Regions from separate parts of the Moritella sp. F3 genome, predicted to be linked through region 3. Evidence: predicted binding sites of a transcription regulator. Region 3 holds the regulator's gene; each other region holds the start of a gene.

Region 1 (7,848 bases), on a different contig from region 3:
ACGACTGTAAACAATGACAAAATCATAATAATGAGCTAATTTAATAGGCAGTTATACTATCCATTAATCCATTGTATATATTTATAGCATTATTTTATTTATAAGATTGTAATCAGTTTAGGCAGGATATTAACGATAAACATACAACTGCAGTCCATCGTTAATAATTCACGATCAAAAGACCTTATTTAGCTACAATTTCATAGCTAGACGTAATTTCTGCAGCCTTCTCGAGCATTTTCGCAACAGAACAATATTTCTCCATCGATAACTCAACGGCACGTTTTACTTTTTTCTCATTTAGGTCATCACCAGAAACAATGAAATGCGCATTAATTTTAGTAAAAACGCGCGGTGGTTCTGCGGCTCTTTCACTGGTTAAATCAACCTCACAACCAAGGATGTTTTGACGACCCGTTTTAAGAATATCAACAACATCAATCGAGCTGCACGCGCCCATCCCCATCAGTACAACTTCCATTGGGCTTGCCGCAATACCGTTGCGATCACCGTCCATTAACAGACCATGGCCCGTTTCTGACGTGCCCATTAATTGCATTTCTTGGATCCACTTCACATTTGCTTTCATAAAACACCTAGTTAATGTCTAATTCAAAGGTATTGAACAATATTAAATACCACAAGAGTGGTATAATGCTGTCTCATATCCCAAATATAGTCTAAAGTCACAAATAAACAGCAAGTCAATATTCAAAAAATGATATATTCACGTTGATATTGAACTGAGATCAACTCAGTTCTTGCTTATTAGTGTTATTGTCTCTTATGCTATCAAGTCATTAATAATAATAAAATTAAAATATCGCAACACGGACATAATTTGCGATTATAATAACTTACAGAGGAATACCCATGGTTGTTATCGGCAAGCCACAATCCGACCCTACTTTAGAATGGTTCTTATCTCATTGCCATATTCACAAGTACCCTTCAAAAAGTACTTTGATCCATGCTGGAGAAAAAGCAGAAACTTTATATTTTATCGTTAAAGGTTCTGTGGCAGTTCTAATCAAGGACGAAGAAGGTAAAGAAATGATCCTTTCTTACCTAAATCAAGGTGACTTCATGGGTGAATTAGGCCTATTTGAAGATACTGAAGAACCTGTACGTAGCGCATGGATCCGAGCTAAATCACCATGTGAAGTAGCTGAGATCTCATATAAGAAATTCCGTCAGTTAATCCAAGTTAACCCTGAAATTCTAATGCGTCTATCAGGACAAATGGCAGAACGTTTACAAACGACAAGCCAGAAAGTGGGTGATCTAGCATTTCTAGACGTAACAGGCCGTATTGCACAAACATTACTAAGCTTAGCAAAACAGCCTGACGCAATGACTCACCCAGACGGTATGCAAATTAAAATTACGCGTCAAGAAATTGGACAGATCGTGGGTTGCTCACGTGAAACTGTTGGCCGTATCTTGAAGATGCTTGAAGAACAAGAGCTTATTTCAGCTCATGGTAAAACGATTGTGGTATTTGGCACTCGCTAATTCAATCATTTTATTCAGCTAATAAAAAGGCGCCTGACATGTTACTCACAGTCAGACGCCTTTTTTATTCGCTATAGTTTATTCGTTAACGCATATTATGATTTATGTAATCGTTTAATCAGGACTGACGTATCACTACGCTGCTCACCAGAATCCTGTAACTCGGCATAAAACCCATCGACTAATTTCGCAATCGGCACTAAAGAGCCATTACGCTCTGCTTCTTCGAAACAGATTCCGAGATCTTTACGCATCCAATCAATAGCAAAGCCAAAATCAAACTTCCCCTGAGCCATCGTCAACGTACGATTTTCTAACTGCCAAGATTGTGCAGCACCATTACGTAAGACATCAAGAACGACATGTTCATCTAATCCCGCATTCTTAGCAAAATTAATACCTTCAGCCAAACCTTGCACCAATCCCGCGATACAAAGTTGATTAACCATTTTACATTTTTGCCCAGCTCCGGCAGCACCAACCAAGGTAACTTTCTTCGCCATAATATCCAATACAGGCAAAGCACGCTCATATGCACAGGCTCCACCACCGGTCATAATTGTCAGCAGAGCATTGTCAGCACCCGCTTGCCCACCCGACACTGGCGCATCCAGAAAATGAACCTTTGATTTAGCACAGGCAGTAGATAGCTCTTCGGCTAATAATGCTGATGTGGTCGTGTGATCGATAAGTATCGTATCGGCTGTCATTGCCGACAGCACGCCATCATCACCGTAAACAACGCTGCGTACATCATCATCATTACCAACACACATAAGTACTAAATCAGCGTTAGTTGCTGCTAGATGAGGCGTAGAGGCTCGTTCACCGCTATATTTATCCACCCATGCTGCCGCTTTACTCGCTGTACGATTAAATACCACGACATCATGTCCAGCATTCTGCAGATGTCCCGCCATCGGATAACCCATTACACCTAAACCTATAAATGCTATTTTCACTGTTTACTCCACCTATAACATGTCACTTTTAATGTTCATTATAATTAACGGCTAAGCCGATAACCATTTTTCAATAGCAAGACTCAGTTTTTGCATCCCGACATGGATGTCACTGTCAGGTATATTAAGTGCAGGTGTAAAGCGTAATACATTCGCGCCAGCCACTAATATCAACAAGCCTTCTTTAGCAGCCAAATTCATAATAGCGATAGCCTGACCTTCATACTGCTCAGTTAACTCAGCACCTAATAATAACCCTTCACCCCGAATATCAGCAAAAATACCGTGTTGATGATTAAGCGCAGCTAAAGCATTTTTAAAGATAACTGACTTAGCCTTAACTTGTGCTAGAAAAGCAGTATCATTGACAGTATCAACAACTACCTCTGCAATGCTACAAGCTAATGGGTTGCCACCATAAGTACTACCATGGGTACCGACACGTAAACTTTTCGCGATATTCGCCGTTGTTAACATCGCTGCAATAGGGAAGCCAGCACCAAGCCCCTTAGCTGAGGTTAAAATATCCGGTTTAACATCCGTATTTTGATAAGCATATAAGGTTCCTGTACGACCGACACCAGTTTGCACTTCATCAAATATCAACAGCGCATTGTATTTATCACACAACGCACGAACGCCAATCATAAATTGCTGGCTAGCAGCATGGATCCCGCCTTCACCTTGTAAAGGTTCCATCATAATAGCGCAGGTGTTATCACTCATAAGCGATTCTAAAGCAGCTAGATCATTAAAATCAACATGTTCAATTGCACCAGGTTTAGGGCCGAAACCGTCAGAGTACACAGCTTGCCCACCCACAGTCACCGTGAAGAAAGTACGACCGTGAAAACCTTGATTAAAGGCTATAATCTGATCTTTTTTATCACCAAAATTATCCAGTGCATAACGACGTGCTAACTTCAATGCAGCTTCATTTGCTTCGGCGCCTGAATTAGCAAAAAAGACTTGCTCCGCAAATGTCGCGTCAGTTAATTTAGTCGCAAGTCTTAAGGCTGGTTCGTTGGTCAGTAAATTACTGACATGCCACAGCTGTTGGCTTTGTGTTTGTAACGTTTCAACTAAAGGAGGGTAACAATGACCTAAACAACTAACAGCAATACCAGCCGCAAAATCAATATATTCATTATCATCTTGATCCCACAGTCGAGAGCCTTGACCACGAACAGGGATCATCGCTGCTGGTGCGTAATTAGGCACCATGACAGTATCAAAATCTTTCCGGCTTACACCTATTACATTCTTGGTCATATTCCTTCCCTCTCAGTAAAATCAATAACTAAATACTTAAATGCCAAATCATATCGCATATATATTCAATAATTATAGATATTTAATCACAGGTCAAGTTAATATTGGATAATGTAATAGAAATTTATAAATTACGCATAAGAAAGTTATTTAGTAGCTCTTTACCTTGCTCAGTCAGAATGCTTTCAGGATGAAATTGCACGCCTTCTAATGCCAACGATTTATGCTTAAAGGCCATGATTTCATCAAATTCACCAGCCTCATTTTCTGTCCAAGCAGTAATTTCAAATACATCGTTTAATGTGAGGGTTTCAACAATTAAAGAATGATAGCGCGTCACAGTCAAAGGATTATTTAATCCCGTAAACACGCCTTTACCTTTGTGCTTTATTGCTGATGTTTTGCCATGCATTACTTTTTTAGCTTTTATCACATTAGCACCAAATACTTGCGCGATAGCTTGATGACCAAGACAAACACCTAAAATAGGTATCTTCCCAGAAAATGCTTCAATAACTGACAATGATATTCCCGCATCATTGGGTGTGCAAGGACCAGGAGAGATAACAAGATAGTCTGGAGACAGCGAGGATATTTGCGCAAGTGAAATTTCATCATTACGTTTAACGATAACCTCTTGACCAAGTTCAGAGAAGTATTGGAATAAATTAAACGTAAAGCTATCGTAATTATCGATAATGAGTAACATGAAAAATTATAATTCTAATGTGGAAACAGGGTAAATAATATCACAGGTAAAGGTGGGATTCTAATCATGAGCGTTCGTAATAATACCTACAGTTCAGTGTTAGCTTTATTCAGAAACAAAAAAACAAAGCTCAGCAAGTGCCAAGCTTTGTTTTTAACTAAGTACTAAATAACTTTATTTAACTGATACAAACTCAGGGTAAGCATCGATACCACAGTCCGCCATGTCCATTCCTATTACTTCTTCTTCTTCAGTAACACGAATGCCCATTGTCGCTTTAAGTACTGCCCAAACTAGGATACTTGCGCCAAACACCCATGCAAAGATAATTGCAGCGCCGTATAGTTGAGCACCAAACGTCGCATCGGTATTGCTAAATGGCACAACCATTAGACCAAATAAACCACACACACCGTGTACAGAGATAGCACCAACGGGATCATCAATTCTCGCTTTATCTAATGCTACGATACTAAAGACAACTAACACACCACCTAATGCACCCAATAAGGTCGCAAATGCTGGCGATGGGCTTAACGGGTCAGCTGTAATAGTCACCAGACCAGCTAACGCACCATTAAGAACCATCGTTAAGTCCGCTTTACCCCACATCAATTTAGTGATGAGCAGTGCAGCAACAGCACCGGCAGCAGCCGCTGTATTGGTATTTACAAAGATTGCACCGACAGCCGTTGCATTTTCAACATCTGAAATTAATAGCTGTGAACCACCATTAAAACCAAACCAACCCATCCATAAGATAAATGCACCTAATGTCGCTAATGGCATATTTGAACCAGGGATTGGATAAACCTCACCATTTTTACCGTATTTCCCCTTACGAGCACCCAGTAAAAGTACCGCCGCTAGTGCAGCTGATGCACCAGCCATATGCACAATACCTGAGCCAGCGAAATCAGAGAAACCAGCTTCAGATAAGAAACCACCACCCCAAGTCCAATAACCTTCAATCGGATAAATAACACCTGTTAAAACAACCGTGAAAGCAAGGAAAGCCCATAACTTCATACGTTCAGCAACCGCACCAGATACAATCGACATTGCAGTTGCAACAAATACTACCTGGAAGAAAAAGTCTGATTCTAACGAATGATCAGCGCCTTCCGATGCTGTACCGATTAATGAACCAAATGATGGGATGATGCCACCTTCAGCATTATCAACATACATGATGTTATAGCCGACTAATAAAAACATAATACATGCGATTGAATAAAGCACGACGTTCTTAGTCAAAATTTCAGTGGTATTCTTAGAACGAACCAGACCAGCTTCTAGCATTGCAAAACCTGCAGCCATCCACATAACTAGTACACCAGACATTAAAAAGTAAAAAGTATCGAGTGCAAAACGCAGCTCAGTAACTGTAGTTGTTAATTCTTGCATAATTTATTCCTTTAAATTGCTTCTGAATCCATTTCGCCCGTACGGATACGCACAACTTGTTTTAGGTCGTAAACAAAAATCTTACCATCACCAATCTTACCTGTGTAAGCAGCACTGCTAATAGCTTCAATGAGGCGATCAACGTTTTCACTCTGCGTGGCAATTTCTAACTTAACTTTAGGTAAGAAATCAACTTGATATTCTGCACCACGATAAAGTTCGGTATGACCTTTTTGACGACCAAAACCTTTTACCTCAGTAACAGTTAACCCTTCAACACCGAAATCTGCGACAGCTTCACGTACATCATCGAGTTTAAACGGTTTAATGATTGCGCTTATTAGCTTCATATAAGAGCTCCTTGCATAAGTATATGGAAAATCTATATACTTAAGTTAATTCAACCTCCGTGCCAATTATTTTAAACCTTATTATTCAACAACTTAAGTTGAATAATGTATTTAAACACTTCGAACAAGCCCCATAATAGTGCAACCATTCAATTACTAACACCAAACCAGTGCAGATGTTACACGACTATTACAACCCTGTTACTTTGAGATCTCAGTCTCAATTTTAATAACTACTCATATCTTAAAATCATGTAAGACATTATCTATTTTTAATGGTTAATGATTACTACTAATTAGGCACTCTTAAGTCTAAATGATTAAATCTGATATTAATCTATTTAAAATCCATTAAATCTCTCCAATAAAGTAACAAATAAAAGGTGACACAACGTTTTGTACCACGACTAAATTAGTACTTCTTATAAACAGTAATAATGATAATGTGCTTCCAAACCAAGTAGCTAAGATGGATCTGTTACTTTAAACCTCAACTCATGGAAGAGATACGATGAAAAAATTACTACTGGTAGCACTATTATCAACGCTTACAGCTTGCGGTTCTGAGGATGTATTTGATAGTGACGATAAAGATGAGCAAATAAATACGATATCGTCCGTGAGTTACTCTGCCACACCTAATGGTATAAACTCACCCATTTATAATTTCAGTTCAGTTTATACCGTAAATAATATTGAACAATCCACAGATAACGTGACCTTTAACTGGTCAGTAAACTTAGAAGGTGAAGGTCAAATAACCTCACTCTATCCCGAGAGCGCACCTCAGTATCAGTTTAGAGAAGCTGCTACCTACAAAATAAAGTTAATAATAGAGGATCAGTCTGGCGAAGCTTTGGCTCAGTACTCAAAAGATGTAGCAATCAGTGCAGAAGATATAGCAACGCAACCAGTATCACCAACAGCAGTGATAGATATCACGGATAGAGAAAAAACGGTATATACGTTTAATAGCGACTCTTCAGGCTATAGTGAAGGTTCTTTATCTCAAATTGAATGGGTAATTGAGGGCCAAGAGATGTCAGGGTCTCAAGTCACCCACACTTTTAGTCAAGCAGGGGAATATATTGTCCATTTAAAAGTCACCGCAGAAGACAATAGCCAAGCAGAAACAGCAATGGCTATTAACGTGGTGGATGAAACAACAACACCAGCGGCTAGATTTAACTACACAAAGAATAAGTTAGTTGTAAACTTCGATGCAAACGAAAGTTCAAACCAGAGCAGCGATATCGCGTCTTATTACTGGGATTTTGGTAACGGAGAGTCTGCAATCGGTATTACAGCCTCTACAACGTATCCATCAGAAGGGCCTTATAGTGTCGTACTTACCGTAGCGAGCAAAGAAGGTGTAACGAATACTGAAACAAAAACAATTGATGCTTACGAAGAAGCTTCTTACGTGACTTGTGATGTATTGACCACCTCTAGTTTAATATTTAAGAGTGCAGATGAAGGTCAGTGCTTTAGTACTTCAGTAATTACAAATCGAGTAGCAGCAGAAGCATGGTGTAGCACAAGAGTTCAGCAATACATCAATGATTTATCATTTATCCGTATAACCCCAACATTAACTTGGCAAGTAAGACAACAAGGTAATAATGAGTGCTAA
Region 2 (7,848 bases), on a different contig from region 3:
ATTCAAACCATGTACATCTTGAATCAGTGAATTCAGTAGTGCGGGTTTTTCAGCTATTTCACTGTTAGCGGTTTGTGCTTGGTTATTTAATTGCTCACCGACATTACGAAAACTTGCCGCTAACGTTTTTGCATCGGTGACAGCAAGTTGACGATTTGAGATGGACGTAGGATCATCATTGGCGGTATGAAAAGATTCAAATAACTGTGATACACCTGCAGCCATGTTATTCGATTTATCAGATAGTACTTGATCGGTGCGGGTGATTTCCGCCAGGAATTTTTCTTTGTTACCAAAAGCGCTGGTATCAATTAATAATTCAGCTTGCGCAAATTTATCCACTTCTCGGCCGGTAACTGAACGAGCAAGCCCCATGTTATCGGTTTGCGAATTATGCTGGGTACGCTGACGGCTATAACCATCGGTATTAACATTCGAAATGTTATTACCTGTGGTCTGAAGCATTTGCTGGTGACCAAGCACACCAGAAGTACCTATTTGTAATAAATTCGCCATCAGATTATAGCCCTAACTATTAGTTCATCACTCAAAAATAAGATTGCTTTACGCTACCACGACATTAACCAGCGTTATTTAAATGCATCATGTTTCATCACATTCTGTATTTTCGCTGCATAATTAGGGTCCGTGGCATAACCCGCTTGTTGTAAACCATTCAAGAACTGTGCCGAGTCTGCAGAATTACTTAATGCGTCACTATAACGGTCACCCGATTGCAAGAAGTTAGCAAAATCATTAAAGCTCGATTGGAAGTCTTGATAACTTCTAAATTGATGATTTTCACGTTTGGCCACACCGTCTTTAAACTCTAACGTATCCACACTTGCCGTCGGACCTTCCCAACGTTTATCAGCTTTAATATTGAATAGGTTATGCGAACTATCGCCTTTGTTATCTGTAGAGACTTTCTTACCCCAGCCTGTTTCTAGCGCCGCTTGCGCAAGTAACACATCAGGAGATACGTTCAAACGCTTGGCAACGACATCAGCAAAAGGGGCAAGTGAAGCAACAAATTCTTCAGGGCTATTGAACTGCATTTTTGGCGCTGCAGCTGCTAAAGGGGTTGTGCCTGCTAAAGGGTTTACAGCCTGTGCGGTATCGTCGTTCGGGTTGCCGTCTGCATCAACTGCGGGGATTGCTAGACTTTTGCTCTCTTCCGGTAGCGCCTTTTCTGCAGTCCCATCAGCCTTATTCGCTTTCAGGTTCTGTAATGGGTTGGTATCACCATTTAATGACGAAGCTGGCATATAATTGCCGCCATCATTGGATAACTGCTTAACAATGACGTCTGCTAATCCTAGGCTACCTGTTTGGCTCATATCTGCGGCCATCTGCTTATCTTGCATGTCACGATAAAACTGGGTGTAGTTATTATTCATTGGGCTGTCGGTTTCAAATGCGGCATTGGCTTCACGCATACTTTTCATCAGCATGTTGGTAAACAAAGATTCAAATTGCTGCGCGACTTCTTTTAACGCACCTTCATCATTGCCTTGCGCACGCTTACGCAAAGAATCCAGATTATGCGTATCTAAGACGTTACTGTTCACATTTGTTTTAAATGAATTATCCATACCCAGCCCGTTACTTTTTTCGATTGTATTATTTAGATCGTTATTTCAAGTGATTAGTTTAGATCGTTATTTTTCAGTCAGTTATTCTGCTACAAAATATATAAGTCAATATCACTGCCATTTATCTGTCGCTATTCAAAACAATAGAATCAACAACTTAAGATGTAAAAAACGGATTAACGCTAATCGTCATAGATAACAAAGCAATTCTTAGACCAACTAACGGATTAATAAAAAATAGGCACAAAAAAGCGCTAAACCACATCAGGGGTATAGCGCTTTTACATAACGGATCCAACAACAGATTTAAACTGAGCTAGCTTATCGCCTTAAATAATAATCAATTGCCCGTCCAGCGCCCCTGCATCCTTCAGCGCTTCTAAAATGGACATTAAGTCACCCGGCGCAATACCGACCTGGTTTACAGCACGGATCAAATCATCGAGGGTCGCGCCTGCATCTAACTTAAACATACGCGCATCTTCTTGCGTCACATTAATGGTCGATTTATTGGTCACGACTGTTTCGCCGTTAGCAAACGCATTCGGCTGTGATACTTCTTGCGTTTCATTAATGGTCACGGTCAAACCGCCATGGGTTATCGCGGCTGGTTTAAGCTGGACATTTTGACCAATAACAATAGTACCAGTACGAGAGTTAACAATAATTTTGGCTGATTCATCCGCCATTTTTAATTCGAGGTTTTCCAATGTCGCCAAGTAAGCCACACGCTGTGAAATATCACGTGGTGCGAGCACACGCACTGACGTTGCATCCATAGGGTAAGCGGTATTAGGGCCTACAAGATTGTTAATTGCATCCGATAAACGTTTGGCGTTAGAAAAATCACCACGATGTAAATTGAATGTCAGAAAGTCACCATCACCAAATGGTGTCGGAACTTCTTTCTCCACAATAGCACCACTACTAATACGGCCAACAGTCGGGGTATTCACTGTTATCTGAGAACCATCTCGGCCTTCAACACCAAGACCACCAACAACCAAGCTACCTTGTGCTAATGCATACACCTGGCCATCAGCACCTTTCAGGAACGTTTGCAGTAATAAACCACCACGTAAGCTCTTTGCTTCACCAATAGCAGCAACAGTCACATCGATGGTTTGACCTGGTTTGGTAAATGCTGGTAATACCGCACTCACCGCAACAGGAGCCACGTTTTTAATTTTGACTTTCGCACCTTCTGGCATGGTGATGCCAAAGTTATTCAACATGGTTTTAAAACTTTGCTCAGAAAAGGCGTTACTTTTCTCACCGGTACCCGGTAGACCAACAACCAGACCATAACCGATTAATTGGTTATCTCGAACGCCTTGCACAGAACTAATATCTTTAATGCGAGCAGCATTAGCGGAATTAATGGTAAGCACAAAAAAGCTTAACAAGACAATACTCATCCCCAGCAATATATTTTGCTGTAGCTTAACTTGAGTTGCTAACTTGATCCGTGTTGATAGTTTCATCTAGATAACCTGTGCTATAAAAATTGTCATTATTTGCTGCCCTGTCATTATTTTGGTTTGTATTTTAACTGCCAAAATTATGACAACGGCTAAATAATCTCAGTTATATAGCTAAAAGCAATTGTCATACCAAGATGTCGTTTACACACCTGGTCTGAATATATTAGAGCTGGCATCATTACGATATACGCTTGATATCTACATCTACATCTACATCTACATTAAATATAGCTTAGAAAGGCCATGTGCTGCCGTTAAGGAATTTAGTTGCCCAGCCTTGTATTTGCGCCTCGCCTAAATCATCAACCGCGCCATATTGAATTCGAGCATTCGCGATCAGCGCTGAATTAACTTTATTGTCAGCGTCTACATCTTGTGGACGCAATAAACCAGTAAGGCGAATAAATTCATTACCATTATTGAGCATTAACCATTTCTCACCCCGTATGACGAGGTTGTTATTGGGTAGTACACGGACAACTGTGACTGAAATATTACCCTCTAAGCTGTTACTTTGATCAGCCGAACCGTTACCCGAAAAAGAACTGGTTTGGTTTAGACTACCTTCGATTTTATAACCACCGATCACTACATCTTCGCCACCCAAACTGACTGGGTCTAGTTCGAATGAATTGTCTTTGCCTAGATTTGAGCTGGCCTGTTTTTTAGCACTCGTCGATTCTGTTAATGTCACAGTGATAATATCGCCGACACGACGTGCTTTAATGTCTGAAAAAATATTATTATTGTATTGCGGATTAAATAACGAACCCGTCACTTTTGCTTGTACAGGATTATCATCGGGTACAATCGGTGCATAATCAGGTGAATCTTGCTGTGGTGTTTCATTCACATCAGCAGGTTCTTTCGCGTCTTCAGTTTTAGTGGCATCTTGATTTTTAGTGACCACATTTTCTTTTACTTTAACTAAAGACGAACAACCAGCAAGTTGCATAAGCACAAAAACAGCAAAGATAAAATTACGCATAACAATTCTCGATCATAAGAGTTAACGGTTAACTATATTGTAGCTAAATTAAAGCTGTTGATTGGTGTAACTTAGCATTTCATCAACGGCTGATATTACTTTGGAATTCATTTCGTATACACGCTGACTTTCAATCAGGTTCACTAATTCTTCCGTTACGTTGACGTTCGATGTCTCAATCGCACCCTGCACTAATTTACCCAAGCCTTCATTACTTGGTAAGCCCTGTACCGGATCACCACTGGCACCCGTTTGGATATACATATTTTGTCCAATAGGCTGTAAACCACCAGGGTTAACAAAGTCAGAAATATTAATCTGGCCGACGGTTTGATTGTTCGTTTGCCCAGGTAGGCTGACGGAGATCTCACCGTCTTCCGATACTGTCACCGTTTGCGCGTCAGCTGGAATTTGAATCTGTGGTTGTAACGGATAACCAGTACCCGGAGTCACAATAATCCCTTCATCATTTAAGGTAAATTGACCGTTACGGGTATATGACGTAGTACCATCTGGCATTTCAATTTCGAAGAAACCACGGCCACTCACCATCATGTCTAACGAATTATCTGTCGTTAGCATGTTACCTTGTGAGTGATCTTTTTGCGTTGCCACAACTCGCGCACCCGAACCAACCATTAAACCTGATGGTAATTTCGTGTTTTGAGTCGATTGACCACCCGGTTGATTCACCGCTTGGTAGAGCAAATCTTCAAAAATTGCGCGTTCTTTCTTAAAACCAACGGTGCTGGCATTGGCCAAGTTATTTGAAATGGTTGAAATATTTGTTTGCTGTGCTTCTAAGCCTGTCTTACTTATCCATAATGCCGGATTCATAACGTTTTCCTCGTCTAATTTATACTGTTCGTGGACTCATCAATGAGAATTAGCTGATCCGTAATAGTGAATCTGATGCTTTGTCATTCTCTTCTGCTGTCTTCATCATTTTGATCTGCATTTCAAACTGACGTTGCAGATTAATCATGCCGGTGAGTTCACCAACAGCACTTACATTACTGGTTTCTAGTGCACCACCTGCCACTTGGACGTTTAAATCAACTGCGGCAGGCGTGCCGTCAGCTTGTCGAAACATACCATCATAGCCTTTCACTAAATTGCGAACATCGGGGTTGACCAATTTTAATTGATCAACTTCTTCCAATGCGTTTGCTGGTGCGCCTTGCGGACGGATCTCGATACGACCATCAGCATGAATTTTAATTTGTTCAACGGGTGTCGGTATAACGATAGGACCATTTTCACCGATAACAGGACGACCTGATGATGTTAATAACTCACCTGTAGGGCCCATGTGTAAACTGCCACTACGGGTATAGCTTTCTTTATTCTGATCATCCATGACACTTAACCAACCATCGCCTTGGATCGCAACATCCAATGCATTGCCGGTCTGTTGTAATGCACCACCGGTAAAGTCTTGCCCAGGGCTTTCAGTGATCGCAAATACACGAGTAGGTAGGCCTTCACCAAAAGCTTGCATTGAACGTGCTTGTTCAAAATCAGATTTAAAGCCATGCGTATTCACATTGGCGATATTATTGGCACGAACAGCCAATGCATTCATATTTTCTTTGGCACCCGACATCGAGATATAAAGCATATTGTCCATTCGTCAATCCTCTGTCACTTTTCGTTGAAATCGTTAATTACCCGTCTAATACCAGTGATAAAGCAATTAAAGTGCCAAAATGAAAAAGCCACCCTAAATAGGGTGGCTTTTTATCAAAATGGCTTATCAACCCGCTACGTTAACGGATCTGTAATACCGTATCTTGCAGTTTAGAGTTCACTTCTAAGGTTCTTGAGTTAGCCTGGTAGTTACGTTGTGCCGTAATTAAGTCAACCAGTTCACTGGTCAAGTTTACATTTGACTGTTCGAGTGCCGATGAATTAATTTTACCAAAGGTACCAGAGTTCGCTTCACCTGCGATCGCATTACCTGAAAGTTGCGATGCACGCCAGCCGGTATCACCTGTTTGGCTTAGACCTTGTTCGTTAGCAAACTTAGCCATGGCAATCATACCTAACTTATCATTACGGCCATTACTGTAACTCGCCGCAACCATACCATCAGGGCCGATATCAATACCGGTCAAACGCCCTACTGTCGCGCCGTCTTGTTCTAATTTTGTTACTTCAAACGCAGAAGCAAACTGAGTCGGATTATTAATATTGATTTTAACAGTCTGAGTGGTATCCGCACCATTGGTTAAAATCGCGCCGAGTGGCACAGTCTCAGCAATGGCTGGCAGCTGTTGTTGTAATAAACCAGATGAATCAAACGTCAGTCTTAACGCAGCCGGTTTAGCTGGTGTACCAGGCGCAGCAGCCACAGCTTGGCCACCCACGATATCAATTGGTTGGTCATCCACATAGTTAAACTCTAACCAAGAGTTTGCAGGTGCACCCGCTGTACCATCTTTAATGTAATAAGTAGACAAAGTATGTGACTCACCGAGTGAATCATAAATTGATACTGACGTCGCTGATGTGAACGTCGTACTATCTGCCGGATCAAACTTCGTCGGATCTAATACTGGTGAAGTAGCTGGTAAATTCATTGTCATATCAACGTTACTCGTTGATTCTGGTACACCTGCGGTATCAGGTATTTGCAGCGGTTTTGTTGACGCCATGCTCACCGCTTTTGGAGAACCATCATCATTCACATCATAAACTTGTAGATAATTACCCGCCGAGTTAGTCACAAAACTATTTGAATCTAATTTAAATGCACCAGCACGCGTGTAGTTACGATCCATTGATTCAAGACCGTCTGACATAACAAAGAAACCATTACCGTTAATCGCTAAATCCAGCGAGTTCTCGGTGAAATTCAAGCTACCTTGTTGAAACTGCTGCGCAACATGAGCAGTTGCCACACCGTTACCAACCGATGTTTTAGCATTAGAGAAAATCGATGTTGCATACACATCACCAAACTCAGCGCGCGACTCTTTAAAACCCGTGGTATTAACGTTAGCAATGTTATTTGCCGTTGTATTAAGGTCTTTCTGAGCAGCGTTGATCCCACTCAAGGCGATGTTAAATGACATAAATTTTCCTTTTATTCAATAAATTTAATAATTTTTCGAGGCTACTTCTGTTGCTTGGCTCAATGGTAAGCTACCCATGCCTTTTAAGTTCAGCATAATGCCGTTACCAGTATTACCAATGTTAACGCTTTCAACATGCTGGAAACTTAATATTTTAAGGTCTTGGGCATTGCCGTCTATCGACGCTGATGCCTTCAAGCGGTAACTTCCTTCCGCCACTTTATTGCCGTTCATGTCAGTGCCGTCCCAATCAAAAGGAATTGCACCGGCCTTCTGTTCACCCATATCAATCACTTTAACCACTTCACCAACTTGGTTGGCTATTTGTAAGCGCATATTAGGTGCGCCCTGCGGTAAATCAATACGTCCAGATACATTCTCATCCGCAGATAAAAATGCCGACGATGCAGGCGCAAGTACCTTGCTACCGACTAAACTTGACGCTTGCAGTGCTTGGTTCGAGCTCATGATCGTATTTAACTGCTCAAACTTACTGTCCATCTTAGAAATACCATCAGCGGTGGTAAACGACGCCATTTGCGCCACCATCTCCGAGTTTTCTACCGGTTTGAACGGGTCTTGATAAGCCAGTTCTTGCGTAAGTAACGAGAAAAAGTCTTCTTGGCCGAGCTCTTTGCGGGTAGTTTCTGCCGCCTGCTCTGCCGCATCCTTTTTCTCGGTTTTAAACTGACTGCTAAAGTCAG
Region 3 (7,848 bases):
GCAAACGAATATAACGTAAGATCACATCAACAGTGACATCAGGACGTAAAGTAATGGTGTCCGTATCCATGATGCTGCCGGCAGTATCTTCTGGATAGGCCATAGCAGCTTCTAGACGATGGCGATCTTGAGTGTCCATTTGCGTGATAACTTCTTGATAGATGCTATCGGGTAGACTGCGGAGAATATTGGCGAGGTCATCGGTATCCAAACCTTCCGTTGCAGCAACCAGTGATTCAGTATCCATCAGTTTTAGAATGCTGGTCTTGGCGTCTTCATTTAGCTCGTCAAGGATCTCACCTTGCATTTCAGAGTCGGTTAACCGCCACAAGACTTTACGGCCAGCTGGTGGTGATGATTCGAGTAATAATGCAATATCACAAGGGGGCGTTTGGTTGAGCATTCGTTTTACGTGAACAAACATACCGCTGTCGAGCGCTTCATTCATTTCACTTAAACGCAGGTGTGTACTGTCATGCTCCATTTGTTCTAGCATATGTCGTCCCCATTCTTATTATTCTTGTGCAAGACCTTGCCCGCTGATGCGGACAATTCTAGCTTAATCTGTATTTATAATCAGCATTTACATAAAATATCATAATTCATTATATGGTATTGATAATACGTTGGCTAAGGTAGTGCTTAGCTGATCTTGTGTTTGTTTTTTTCTAATGTCTGGTGACGGGTTTGCACGATTCGATCTTGCAGTTTAAAGTATTTCGCTAGCTGCTCTGCAATAAAGACAGAACGGTGTTGGCCGCCAGTACAGCCAATTGCAACAGTGACATAGCTGCGATTATTTTTTTCTAACAGCGGTAACCAGGTCGTTAATAAATTTTCGATTTGCAGTGCAAAACTCATTACTTCTGGTTGTTGGCTGAGGTAACTAATCACCGGTTCATCCAGACCTGTATACGGTTTTAATTCTGGGATCCAGTGTGGGTTAGGTAAAAATCGCACGTCGAATACATAGTCAGCATCCATTGGTAGGCCATGTTTGAAACCAAATGATTGGAAGACCAACACCAATTGATTATTTTTCTTACCTAGAATACGTTCTTTGATTTGCTCGCTCAGCTCATGAATATTGAGCTCGGTGGTATCGATTTTCAAATCAGCATGCAAGGCGATAGGGCGTAAGCGTTTTTCCTCTATTTCAATTGCTTGAGATAGCGATAACTCATCTTTGGTTAATGGATGTAGTCGTCTCGTCTCGCTGTAGCGCTTAATAAGTACAGCTTTATTGGTATCGAGGAATAAACTGGTTAGGTCGGTGCTGGCTTTTAGCGCCGTAATAATGTCATTTAATTCTTTTTTGTCAGTTGGGAGGTTACGTACATCGATACTGACAGCCACTTTTTCAGTTTTTTCATTTAAGGTTTGTAGTAGCTGTGGGAGCAAGGTAACAGGTAGGTTGTCTACACAATAGTAGCCTAAGTCTTCAAGTACCCGTAAAGCAATTGATTTACCGGATCCTGATTGGCCGCTGACGATTATTAATTTCATGTTCTGTCCCCATATCTGCGCAGCGAATATATCGTTACCATAGCTAAAATTAGGTTGCTAATTTTAAAGCTGTAGCAATATAAAAGAATGCTCATTATCCCGTAATTGGTGTGGATATGATATGTTTTAATTATGTCAGCGTTATTAATACTTAAAGTAATACCTAAAGGAAAAGTGGTTTTCCTTTAGGTTATTTGTTGTGGGGCTAAAATTAATGGCGAATTAATTTTTCTTTGTGTTTAATGACCTGCCTATCGAGTTTATCCATTAAGCCATCAATTGCAGCATACATGTCGTTATGTTCATGTACGGCAAAAATTTCCCCCCCATTTAAATGTATTTTTGCTTCTGCAACCTGCAGTAATTTTTCGACATTTAAGATCACGTGGATATTGTTTATGTGATCGAAATGTCGTTCTAATTTGGAAAACTTGCTATCAACGTAATCTTTCAGTGAATCTGTAATATCTACATGTCTACCTGTTAAATTAATTTGCATATACGTCTCCCTTATGAAGGTTAGGTGAGTCCTATAATAGACTCTTGCGCTGATTAGATGGCGGTATGCTCAGTGCTTCTCGATACTTTGCAATAGTACGTCGAGCGACCTTGATACCTTGATCAGCAAGTAAATCAGCAATCTTGCTGTCACTTAATGGCTTGCTGGCATTTTCTGCCGCGACCAATTTCTTAATTAATGCTCGGATAGCGGTTGATGAACATTCGCCACCGTTGTCCGTGCTTACATGACTTGAAAAGAAAAATTTCAATTCAAAGATCCCACGTGGGGTATGCATAAACTTCTGCGTCGTCACACGTGATATCGTGGATTCATGCATCTCAACTTCTTCGGCAATATCGTTGAGTACCATAGGTTTCATGGCTTCATCACCATACTCAAAAAAATCAACCTGTCGCTGGACGATACTTTTTGTCACTTTTAGTAAGGTGTCATTACGACTTTCTAAACTTTTAATAAACCACTTTGCTTCTTGGACGTGGGTGCGAACAAATTGCCCATCGCTGCTGTTGCGGTTACCTGTCGAAAGATTAGAATATTCATTGTTCACCTTTAATCTTGGCACAATGTCAGGATTTAACTCTACCACCCATTGATTATTTTTTTTCTTTACTAACACGTCAGGTATAACGTAAAGCCCTTCTGTTTGATCAATGACATTGCCTGGTCTTGGTTCCAAGCTCTGAATTAATTGCATGATCTCTTTGAGCTGGGGTTCTTTTAATTTTGTTTTACGGCTTAATTGACGGTAGTCGCGATTGCCTAATAAATCCATATGAGATTGGATTATTTGCTGACATTCGCTTAACCAAGGGGTATTTTTAGGTAAATGTTGGAGTTGGATCAATAAACATTCTTGCAGTGAACGTGCTGCTACGCCGATGGGATCAAAGTGCTGAATACGTTTTAGTACCGCTTCGACTTCGTCTAATTCAATCTTGGCATCGTTGTTAGCGTCCACTTCTTGGTGGTCGATATCAACGCTGTTCAGGATCTCTTCACAAGTTTGAGTGAGATAACCGTGATCATCAATACCGTCAATAATTGCGACTGCAATCGCGTGATCGATGTCAGAAAAAGGGGTTAGCTCCATTTGCCACATCAAATGTTCGTATAAACCTTCGCTGGTTTCACCTTGGTAAACTTGATCTAGGCCATCAATTCCGGCGCTGCCGCTACTGTGGTTTTGTATTTGTGGGGTGTAAACGTCATCCCAGTTACTGTCATTGGGTAGTTCATCGGGCATCGATTCACTGGCAAGCGCATCGCCCACTTCAATTTGACTGCTATCGGTCGGCGCTGCATCATTATTAGCATCATGGTTGTGGTCATCATGCGCGTTATGATTATCTGCGTCGTTAGCGGGCGACTCATGAGGATCTTCTTGTTCTAATAGTGGATTGCTATCTAGCGCTTCTTGGATCTCTTGCTGTAACTCCAAGGTCGATAGTTGTAATAATCGAATCGCTTGTTGTAACTGTGGCGTCATTGCCAGAGATTGACTCATCCTAAGTTGTAATGATGGCTTCATCTAACGACTACTCTCTCTTCCTTAATGCGGCTAAATATCAATATCAAACTATAGTCGGAATTGATCTCCAAGATATACTTCTTTTACTTTTTCATTGGATAAAATTTCTTCAGAAGTACCTGAAGCGATCAAATGTCCATGGCTAACAATATATGAATGTTCACATACATCAAGCGTTTCACGTACGTTATGATCGGTAATTAACACACCTAAACCGCGGTCACGTAAATGCTGAATGATTTTCTTAATATCGCCAACCGAAATTGGATCTACGCCAGCAAATGGTTCATCCAATAAGATAAACTTCGGATCTGCAGCGAGTGCGCGAGCAATCTCTACACGACGGCGTTCACCACCTGATAAGCTCATACCTAAACTGTCGCGGATATGGGTGATATGAAATTCTTCTAATAATTCTTCTAATTTTTCTTCACGTTCAAAACGGCTTAATTCTGTGCGTAATTCCAAAATAGCCATGATATTTTTTGTTACTGATAAGCGGCGAAAAATAGAGGCTTCCTGTGGTAAGTAGCCAATACCTTGCTGTGCGCGAATATGCATAGGCTCATGGGTTAATTCTTGGTCATCGATGAAGATTTGTCCATGATCTCGCTTTACTAAGCCAACCACCATGTAAAAGGTAGTGGTTTTACCTGCGCCATTAGGCCCAAGTAAGCCAACAATTTGGCCGGATTCAACTTCCAGACTCACATCTGAAACCACTTTACGTTTGTTGTAACTTTTTGCTAAGTGTGATGCTTTTAAACGCGCCATATGAATTTACTTACTCTACTTAGTTTTGGTGTCTTCAGGAGTGAAAATAGTGATCACGCGATCGGATTCATTTTTGCCACTCTCGGCTATCATTTCTTGTTTATCAATTTGGTAGATGATCTTGTCACCTTTAACTTCACTATCAGCTTGGCGTAAACGGGCATTCTTTGACAAGGTTAAGCGTTTTTTGCCAAGTTCATAGCGGATCTCGTTAGACTCAGCGTTAATTTTTTTACCGTCATCTAGTTCTTGGTAAAAAGTAGCTACGTTCCCCGTCGCTATCATTACTTCGGTGCCTTTGCCGTTAGAGCTTAATACCGTTAGTTTATCAGCATGAATTAATATAGTGCCTTGAGTTACCACCACATTATCATAAAAGATAACGCGGTTCTCTTTAATAAACACTTCTTGACGTTTGGCATTCACGACAACATTTTCTTGGAAATCAGACTCTAATGCGAGTGCTGAATTACTCATGAATAATGTTAACAGTAAAACTTTATATTTTTTCATCATTAGTATAAATCGCTTCAACTTGCTTAAGGATTGTCATGTATTCTTGTTTTAAATCACCTTCCAGGCCAATGCCTGTTTGATTAAACAAGTCGCCAGTAATGGTAATTAATTGATCGCTACGCACCAAATTTTCGGCGAGTTCTAATTGTAAATAACTGGTTGTGATGACATCGATATAATCATTTTTAGCCATGTTTTTGATGATAACATCATCGCGTAATATGGCGACATCTTCACTGCTAAAGTTACCTTCTTTAGCTTTGATCTTCCACGTCGCTTGTGCATTTTCATCATAAAGGATGATAACGGGGTTAGTGAACATTGTCATGCCTAACTCACCATAATGCTCCATGCTATCTGCAAAAGTGCGACGTATAATTTTTCCTTCAAGGCTAAATTCAACGCTACGGAGAACTTGTGCAGTAAAATCAGGTTGATATTCGGTTGATGTTGGTGCTGTTATTTCTTCATTAGGCGAAAAAAATCGCCATATCCCAAGGGCACACAAAAAGAGGATTACTATTCCTACATTTTGTCGATTCATACCGAAGTACCTTGTGCTTGGTCTAAAATCCCTTTCGCTAATAAGATCAGGTCTGCGAGTTCTCTTACTGCGCCAAAACCACCGCGAATAGAGGTGCTAAAATCAGCACCTTTTTTGACTAATGGGTGTGCATCTGCAACCGCAACACTGAGCCCACATAGATTCATTACCGGTAAATCGATAACATCATCACCAATATAGGCTACATGTTCTGGTGATATGTTTAATTTTTCAAGCAGCATGTTAAAGGCAACGACTTTGTTGTCCTGGCCTTGATAGACGTGCTTAACCCCTAACCCTTGCATACGGTTAGCGACAATCGTTGATTGACGGCCGGTGATGACCGCGACTTCAATACCTGCATTAAGTAGCGATTTAACCCCAAAACCATCACGGGTATGGAATGCTTTCAGCTCTTCGCCATCGTTACCCATATACACTCGACCATCAGAAAAAACACCATCTATATCGCAAATAAGCAGCTTTAATGTTTTTGCTTTAGTTAAAATATCTTGTGAGATTGGACCGTATAACGTGTTGATCATTTTATAGTACACCTGCGCGTAGTAAGTCATGCATATTGAAGGCGCCGACTGGTTCTTGTTTTTCATTAACAACAATTAAGCCGTTAACTTTCTTATTTTCCATGACGGCGAGGGCTTCTGCAGCCAATATATGTTCATTAATAGTAACACACCTTTCGGTCATTACTGCACTGATAGGGGTTTGGTGAATATCTATACGTGCATCTAAAATACGACGTAAATCACCGTCAGTGAAAATACCAACCAGCTTATCGGCGTTCGTGACAGCGGTCATCCCTAGGCCTTTTCGAGACACTTCTAATAAGGCATCAGAAATCGTTTCGTTTTGTTGTACGCTTGGTATGCCGTCACCTTTATGCATAATGTCGGAAATACGCAGTAATAACTTACGACCTAAGCTACCGCCTGGGTGAGATAAGGCAAAATCATTGGCTGTAAAACCTTTCGCTTCAAGTAAAGAGACGGCAATAGCATCCCCCATGACTAAGCTTGCAGTGGTGCTCGAGGTTGGTGCTAATCCTAATGGGCAAGCTTCTTTATCGACCTTAACACATAAGCTAACGGTTGCTTCACGAGCCATGGTTGAATTGGTGTTACCCGTTATCGCAATGATCGGTATGCTTAAACGGGTTAATACTGGGTACAGTGCTAATATTTCATCAGACTCACCTGAATTTGAGAGGGCGATGACCACATCTTCACGTTCGATCATGCCCAGATCGCCATGACTGGCTTCACCGGGATGCACGAAGAATGCTGGCGTCCCGGTGCTGGCGAGTGTCGCCGCAATTTTGTTAGCAATATGCCCTGATTTTCCCATGCCGGTTACAATAACCTTGCCTTTACAGGCGATAAGTAACTCACAAGCACCTGTAAAGGTCGTATCAATATATTGACCTAATTGCGTGATCGCAGCGGCTTCTATTTCAATGACATTAAGCGCACTTTGACAATAATTGAACTGACTCGACATGGTTATTTCCTAATAAATATACGATTTGATACTTAGCCTAGAATAGCAATAATGACTAAATACTACTAAATATAATAACTTGATACGCGACAAAACCAGCCAATAGCACGCCACCTTCAATACGGTTGATACGACCTGGACGGCCTCTAAAGCCGATGGCCATTAATAGCATCACGATCGTTGCGCCGAGCATGTAGTAGAAGTCACGACTAATAATCGCGGGATCAATCATACCTGGTGCTAAAATACCTGGTAACGATAATACGGCTAAAATGTTGAAGATGTTAGACCCAATGATATTCCCCATTGCCAGGTCATCTTCACCTTTTAAAACGCCGGTTATTGATGCTGCAAGTTCTGGTAAGCTCGTGCCTATCGCAATAATAGTCAGGCCGATAACTAAATCGCTCATGCCATAGTATTGTGCGATCACGACTGCTGAATCGACAAGATAGCTAGAGCTAACAGGCAGGGCGATCATACCGAAAATTAACCATGCCACTGCTTTCCAAGTTGGCACGCCTTCAGGTACGTCATCATTGTGTTCGTCGGCAATCGGATCATCACTTGGACGCTTTAATGCTAAAATTGTTAACGTTAGAATCGTAATGAAGAATAATAATAATAAAATTACACCTTCATACATTTCTAGTTTTAAATCCCAAAGCACAACACCGGCAAGTATCGTGGTAATTAATACCATCGGGATCTCTCTACGGATGGTTGCAGAGCCGACGAGTAAGGGTTTTAATAATGCGGTTAAGCCTAAAACCAAGGTTATGTTGGTTATGTTTGAACCAATCGCGTTACCGATTGCCGTATTGGGAGCGCCATTTAGCGATGCCGATACAGCGACCATCATTTCTGGTGCAGATGAACCCATCGCTACAATAGTAAGGCCAATGATAAGCGGTGAGATACCAAGATTTCGGGCTAATC

What was found. Region 3 encodes sigma-54, which starts transcription at its own class of promoters, with help from an activator protein. Its sites were predicted from a motif close to GTTGGCACGNNNNTNGNNT; they were not measured.
Region 1: glnK (P-II family nitrogen regulator) is a predicted target of sigma-54. The motif match lies at 6,264-6,282, and genes of this name have one in related genera.
Region 2: flgF (flagellar basal-body rod protein FlgF) is a predicted target of sigma-54. The motif match lies at 5,758-5,776, and genes of this name have one in related genera.

What each region holds. Positions count from the first base shown of each region.
Region 1 is NZ_BLRL01000007.1:216,345-224,192, forward strand. Features, by position in the region: gene JFU56_RS14030 (OsmC family protein) at 185-589, opposite strand; gene crp (cAMP-activated global transcriptional regulator CRP) at 874-1,515, shown strand; gene JFU56_RS14040 (NAD(P)-dependent oxidoreductase) at 1,611-2,477, opposite strand; gene JFU56_RS14045 (aspartate aminotransferase family protein) at 2,529-3,734, opposite strand; gene JFU56_RS14050 (aminodeoxychorismate/anthranilate synthase component II) at 3,874-4,458, opposite strand; gene JFU56_RS14055 (ammonium transporter) at 4,633-5,865, opposite strand; gene glnK (P-II family nitrogen regulator) at 5,877-6,215, opposite strand; gene JFU56_RS14065 (PKD domain-containing protein) at 6,727-7,848, shown strand.
Region 2 is NZ_BLRL01000004.1:247,348-255,195, reverse strand. Features, by position in the region: gene JFU56_RS09675 (flagellar basal body rod C-terminal domain-containing protein) at 1-516, opposite strand, end outside; gene flgJ (flagellar assembly peptidoglycan hydrolase FlgJ) at 591-1,595, opposite strand; gene JFU56_RS09665 (flagellar basal body P-ring protein FlgI) at 1,925-3,079, opposite strand; gene JFU56_RS09660 (flagellar basal body L-ring protein FlgH) at 3,312-4,067, opposite strand; gene flgG (flagellar basal-body rod protein FlgG) at 4,116-4,904, opposite strand; gene flgF (flagellar basal-body rod protein FlgF) at 4,954-5,697, opposite strand; gene flgE (flagellar hook protein FlgE) at 5,837-7,144, opposite strand; gene JFU56_RS09640 (flagellar hook assembly protein FlgD) at 7,169-7,848, opposite strand, start outside.
Region 3 is NZ_BLRL01000009.1:115,598-123,445, reverse strand. Features, by position in the region: gene mgtE (magnesium transporter) at 1-496, opposite strand, end outside; gene rapZ (RNase adapter RapZ) at 643-1,506, opposite strand; gene hpf (ribosome hibernation promoting factor) at 1,718-2,005, opposite strand; gene JFU56_RS15345 (RNA polymerase factor sigma-54) at 2,037-3,557, opposite strand; gene lptB (LPS export ABC transporter ATP-binding protein) at 3,606-4,331, opposite strand; gene lptA (lipopolysaccharide transport periplasmic protein LptA) at 4,347-4,808, opposite strand; gene lptC (LPS export ABC transporter periplasmic protein LptC) at 4,831-5,391, opposite strand; gene kdsC (3-deoxy-manno-octulosonate-8-phosphatase KdsC) at 5,388-5,936, opposite strand; gene JFU56_RS15320 (KpsF/GutQ family sugar-phosphate isomerase) at 5,938-6,909, opposite strand; gene JFU56_RS15315 (calcium/sodium antiporter) at 6,965-7,848, opposite strand, start outside.